2 regions of the Bacillus sp. m3-13 genome follow, and region 2 is predicted to be linked to the other one. Evidence: riboswitches for the same ligand, from Rfam matches in the RefSeq annotation. Region 2 holds a riboswitch; the other holds the start of a gene.
What was found. Region 2 has a riboswitch for S-adenosylmethionine ahead of M313_RS0109895 (sugar ABC transporter substrate-binding protein). Riboswitches for the same ligand answer to the same signal wherever they lie in the genome.
Positions count from the first base shown of each region.

Region 1: another riboswitch for S-adenosylmethionine. It lies ahead of M313_RS23365 (methionine biosynthesis PLP-dependent protein); the one in region 2 lies ahead of M313_RS0109895 (sugar ABC transporter substrate-binding protein).

Region 1 covers NZ_ACPC01000019.1:66,602-69,802, forward strand. The annotation lists gene metC (cystathionine beta-lyase) at 1-764, opposite strand, end outside; partial or broken gene M313_RS23365 (methionine biosynthesis PLP-dependent protein) at 761-1,878, opposite strand; SAM riboswitch class I at 2,006-2,126, opposite strand; gene cydD (thiol reductant ABC exporter subunit CydD) at 2,408-3,201, shown strand, end outside.
Region 2 covers NZ_ACPC01000018.1:120,124-123,324, forward strand. The annotation lists gene M313_RS0109890 (glycoside hydrolase family 13 protein) at 1-929, shown strand, start outside; SAM riboswitch class I at 1,670-1,775, shown strand; gene M313_RS0109895 (sugar ABC transporter substrate-binding protein) at 1,877-2,989, shown strand; gene M313_RS0109900 (sugar ABC transporter ATP-binding protein) at 3,050-3,201, shown strand, end outside.

The DNA.
Region 1 (3,201 bases), on a different contig from region 2:
TGGGACTGCTCCAGCCTTACATGTAACGTTTTGAGCCCTCTTAGGACGAGCCATGCATCTTGGACACCAAGCACCGCGCCGAAGGAATTTTGCAAAAAGGCTAAACGGTCGGCAAGCACAGGATCCTTTGCCACCGCAAGCCCTGCCACGACATCACTGTGTCCGGACAGGAACTTCGTTGCGCTGTGCAGAACAAGGTCGGCACCAAGCTCCAGCGGCTTTTGCAAGGAAGGCGTCAAGAAGGTGTTGTCGACGAAAGTCCAAGATCCGATTGATTTGGCGAGAGTAGCCACAGCCGTGATGTCCGTTACTTTTAACAATGGATTGGATGGTGTTTCTACATAAAGCAATTTAGTGTTGGCCTGGATGGCTGCTTTCACTTTTTCCAAATCTGTCATATCTACAAACGTATGCTCCACACCGTAACGGGTAAGTACCTCAGAAACCATCCGGTAAGTGCCGCCGTATACGTCTTCTGAAATCAATACGTGATCACCTTGTGAAAGAAGAAGGAAAGCAGTCGAGATCGCAGCCATTCCAGATGAAAAAGCAAAGCCTCGCGTTCCTTCTTCTAAGTGGGCAATTGTTTCTTCGAGTGCTTCCCGGGTCGGATTGGCAGAGCGTCCATAGTCATATTTGCCAAAGGAATCGATATCAGGCTGATGAAAAGTGGATGCGTGTTGTATGGGCACGCTCACCGCACCATTGCTTTTATCAAACTTATGGCGGTTGTGTAACAACTTCGTTTGAAAAGAATGGCTCATGATAGGACCTCCTTTTGGATGGAAGCAGCTTTCAGCGCCGCCTCTAAATCTTGAATCAAGTCTTCTGCGTCTTCAATGCCGACCGAAAAGCGTAACAATCTGTTGCATACACCGGTCTCTATGCGGATTTTTTCGGGAATGTCCGCATGCGTTTGCGTGGCAGGATAGGTGATGAAGCTTTCCACGCCGCCAAGGCTTTCGGCAAACGTAATAAGGTTCAAGTTTTGAAGTAGCGGATTGACCCATGCCTCGTCTTGGATGCGGAAGGAGAGCATGCCGCCTCTTCCCGGATAAAGTACATCTGTGATGGAATCATGCTGAGCTAAGTATGTCGCAATTCGCTGCGCATTCTTTTCATGCCGTTCCATGCGAAGGGACAAGGTTTTCATGCCGCGGATCAACAGCCAGGAGTCGAATGGGCTGAGAACCGCACCTGCTGCATTATGGTGAAGCGAAAGGGATTCACAAAGCTCCACGCCTTTTGCGACAATCAGTCCTGCCAGCACATCATTATGCCCGCCAAGATACTTGGTCGCACTGTGAATGACGATGTCCGCACCTAATTTTATGGGATTTAATAGAACAGGAGTGTAGAACGTATTATCACAGATCAGTAGAAGTCCGTGCGCTTTCGCGAGCTCCGAGACTGCTTCTAAGTCTGTTTCTACCATCAGGGGGTTAGTTGGAGTCTCCACAAAGATAGCCTGCGTTTGGGAAGTAATAGCTTTTTCGATTTCTGAAAGGTCGGTTGTGTCCACATAGCTACAACACAGTCCCCTATTTTTTATAGCCTTCTTCAAAAAGGCGGTACGTGCCGCCGTACAAGTCCTTACAGACGATAAGGTGATCTCCGGACTTGAAAAGGGATAGGATGGTCAATATCGCCGCCATGCCGGAGCTGCAGGCAAACCCTTGGTCGCCGCTCTCAAGGTCTGCAATTGCTTTTTCCAACACATGGCGTGTGGGATTGCCGGTTCTTGTATAGTCGTATCCTGTTGACTGCCCAATACCTTCGTGTCGATAGGCAGTGGAAAAATAAAACAGGCGGATTGACCGTTCCAGTGGCAGTTTCTGAGCGATTTCCGATTTGTGCAAGCTTTTGTTTCCGTTTTATACATGAATGGGCCTCCTATATGGTAAGTGACAATCGTTTCTTCCAGAGGGCAGGGGCTTTAATGCTTTATCGGAATAAAAAGAAAAAGCCTTCTATAAGAAGAAGACTTTTATCGAAAAGTTCATTCTTCTCATCTCTGCAAGCATCACAGCTTGCTGGAATTAGCACCTTTTCAACGTCCATTCTAACGGGCGCTGCTGGTTGCTGAGGTGTCTTCGGGCCATTCCCTCAACCTCTCTGGATAAGAAAGTTCACTATTTAATTATCTGAACAATTTAATTATTTTACTAATTTACAACAGGTGGGTGTGAAATGCAATGTTTTTTTCTGGATGAATTAATTTTATGCGGTGAAGGAGTGGGGTAGAAGTGAAGTAGTAGAAGAATTTTTTTGTCATAAAATGGTCAATCCCGAAAGAGGAAATTCAATGAAGCATGTTATATAATGTTAACTATAAAGTATGTGAAACTTTTCACTAACTAAACTATACAATCCGATTTTCATTAATAGAAAAGAGGGATTTAACATAATGACTGATTTAAATACGATCGCTAAATCACATAGAGGCACAAGGATGACGCTGATCTTGATTGCCATCCTGACAGGGGCAACGGTTATCGGGCAGGCGTATTTTTTCGTCACCATCGTGGATCGAGTCTTCCTAAAGGGCCACACTTTTCAAGAAATACTGCCATTCCTGGGTGGCCTCCTGGTAGTATTGGCTGCACGAGCGGGGTTGACCTATTGGAGCGGCATTACTGGAGTGAAGCTTGCTGCAAAAGTAAAGAGAGATTTCCGGATTGCGTTGCTCAAGAAATTTTCCAACAGTCCGGTTCAAGCTTCCCTTAAGGGGCAGTCCGGTCAAAAGGTGAGCGTGATGATGGATGCGGTGGATGAGATTGACCCGTATTTCAGCAGATATGTGCCACAGGTCATTCAATCGAGCATCATCCCGATCATGATCTTAATCGCGGCATTCAGCCAGCATGTGAATACAGGTTTGATTATACTAATCACGGCGCCGTTCATTCCCATTTTCATGATTGTGGTAGGCTTGAAAACAAAGAAAAAATCAGAAGAGCAGATGGATAAACTGAATGCTTTTTCCGGAACGTTTCTTGATACGTTGCAAGGGCTCACGACGTTAAAGCTTTTCGGTCGCTCAGCAAAGCAGCAAGAAACAATTGAAAACAGCAGTTTAAGCTTCCGTGATGCAACGATGGAAGTGTTGCGAATAGCATTTCTGTCTTCGTTAATGCTGGAATTCATTTCGATGCTTGCTATTGGTTTGATCGCACTTGAAGTAGGCTTGCAGCTTGTTGT
Region 2 (3,201 bases):
GCTATGACATCATGACTGTCGGGGAAGCAAATGGCGTCAAGCTGAACCAAGCAGATGAGTGGGTTGGCGAAGAGAACGGTAAGTTCAACATGATCTTCCAATTTGAACATCTTGGACTTTGGGAAAAAGGAACAGAAGGCGGCGTAGACCTTCTTCAACTGAAAAAAACATTAACGAAATGGCAAAAAGGATTGGAAGGAAATGGCTGGAATGCATTATTCCTTGAAAACCATGACCAAGCACGTTCTGTTTCTACATGGGGAAATGACAAAGAGTACCTAGTAGAAAGTGCGAAATCCCTTGGTGCATTGTATTTCTTGATGCAAGGAACTCCATTCATATACCAAGGTCAAGAACTTGGTATGACGAATGTGAAGTTTGACAGCATTAACGATTACGATGATGTTGGCATGAAAAACCTTTATGACATTGAGAGTGCTAAAGGCGAAGAGCATGCTCAAAAAGTGATGGAAATCATCTGGGCAAAAGGCCGTGACAACTCCCGTACTCCAATGCAATGGAACGATGAACTAAACGGTGGATTCTCTACAGGTACCCCTTGGATGGGCGTAAATGAAAACTACAAAACGATCAATGTGGAAAAGCAATGGAATGACCCGAATTCCGTATTAAGCTTCTACCGTGAAATGATCAAAATCCGTAAAGAAGAGGAAGTATTTGTTTATGGCGAATACAATCTGATTCTTGAAGATGACACACAAGTTTACGGTTACACTCGAACACTTGATAACAAGGTAGCTATAGTATTATGTAACTTGAGTGAAGAAGAAGTCACAGTAGAGCTTGAAGATCTTGAGGTAGTTTCAGCTGACCTTCGTCTTCAAAACTATGAGGTTGCTAAGCATGAAGCTGTGTCTGAATTGACGTTGAAGCCTTATGAAACTCGTGTTTATGTGGTAGCGAAGTAAGATATTGCTTGGGAAAGTCTCACCATTTTGGGTGGGGCTTTTTCTTTTTTTGTGGCGGTAGAGGCAACGAATCTGCTAGGCGGCGATGATGAAGACCTCTGATTTGATAAGATCTAATGAAAGAGGTCCTCATCGCACTTATGAGGACGTCAGTTTGGTGAGAAAGACTTGAGACAGGTCTTCATCGCACTTATGAAGACGTTAGTTTGGAGAAAAAGGCAGGAGAGGTGTCTTCATCGCAGTTATGAAGACGTCAGTTTGGAGAGAAAGGCCGGAGAGGTGTCTTCATCGCAGTTATGAAGACGTCAGTTTGGAGAGAAAGGCCGGAGAGGTGTCTTCATCGCAGTTATGAAGACGTCAGTTTGGAGAGAAAGGCCGGAGAGAGGTCCTCATCGCACTTATGAAGACGTCAGTTTGGCGAGAAAGGCTTGAGACAGGCCTTCATCGCACTTATGAAGACGGCAGTTTGGCGAGAAAGGCCCGAGAGAGGTCTTCATCGCACTTATGAAGACGCCAGTTTGGCGAGAAAGACCGGGGAAAGGTCCTCATCGCACTTATGAAGACGCCAGTTTGGGGGGAAAGGCATAAGAGAGGTCCTCATCGACCCTATGAAGGCGAGGTGGACCACACTTTAAACTACCAACCATAAATTTTTACTTTTCTTAAAAAAAGTCATTGACACTTCTCCTTTAAGGCGGTAAAGTAATACTTAATTCTTTTAATAAACTAAATATTTCGATCTCTTATCAAGAGTGGCAGAGGGACTGGCCCTATGACGCCCAGCAACCGTTCCGTTTGGAATTGGTGCTAAATCCTGCAAAACAGTGATGTTTTGAAAGATAAGAGAGGGACAAGTCTTTTTGTTTTCAATTAGCGCTCAAACCTCTCTTTTCTTAGAGAGGTTTTTTATTTTATTAAAGCAATAAAGCAAAAAGGGGAGTATAGAAATGAAAAAGAACTTTATTAAAAAAGGAATTGTGGTATTAACAACAGCGACTTTATTATTGACTGGTTGCAGTGGAGGGGGCGATTCTGCAGCGAGCAGTAAGCCGACTGGGCCGATTGAGAACGTACCAGAGATTTTTGCAGATGGAGAAGGTGCGAAAATTAAGGTTATCCGTAAAATCGGCGGGGATGATCATACGGCGCAATTTTTAGCTGGAGCGAAAGAGGAAGGGGAGTCCATAGGATTTACAGTGGATGTATTTACTGCAAATGGTGACAGTGCGAAATTCCATGATGCAATCAATCAGACGGTTAACCAAGATTATGACGGAGTGATCATATCACACGGTGATGATGCGGCAACTGTGGAAGGTGTCCAACAGCTTGTCGACAGCGGCAAAGAAGTGGTGACATTCGATTCCAATGGAGATCTTGCAAACATTGAAGGAGTGACGCTAACTTCTCAAGATGATGAGGAGCTGGCAAAATTAGCACTTGATCAACTCGTCAACGATTTCAACGGGGAAGCGAATGTGGTGTACCTGTGGGTAGACGGTTTCCCGCCGATGGTTCGACGTAACAATGTGTATAAAGAAACGTTAGAAAATAATCCTGGCCTGAACGAAGTGGAACGTTTTGGCGTTGCGGCGGCAGATACATCCGTTCAAACCCAGAACGCGGTTGCGGCAATGTTGAACAAGCATCCTAAAGGAAGCATTGATGCTATCTTTGCTACATGGGATGCATTCGCAGTCGGAGCGGCTCGTGCGTTGAAAGAAGCAGGTCGTGAAGAAATCAAGATTTACGGAATAGATGTTTCCAATGCGGACCTTCAGGAAATCAGTACAGAAGGAAGCCCTTGGGAGTATACAGCTGCTGTGGACCCGAAGTTAATCGGTGCGGTAAACCTACGTCTACTTGCTAAAAAGCTTGCAGGGGAAGAAACGCCGCAAACTTATGACTTAGAAGCTTCTTTGATCTCTCAAGAAGATCTACAACAATCAAGCGAAGCGGTAAACATGGGCAACCTTTCAAAGGTCGTGGAAGGCTGGGGAGAATCTGACGCATTCTTAGAAGAGTGGATGAACACATTGAAAGAGCATTACAAAAAATAATAGACGGCACTCTCTTCATAAGGAGGGAGTGTTTATATTTTTGAAGAGAGGGGGAGCAGAATGACAAACACTATACTTGAAATGAAAGACATATCCATTGAGTTTCCTGGAGTGAAAGCTTTGGACAAGGTGACATTTACCGCCAAACCCGGTAGTGTGCATGCATTAATCGGCGCCAATGGAGCGGGGAAATCGACATTGATGAAAGTGCT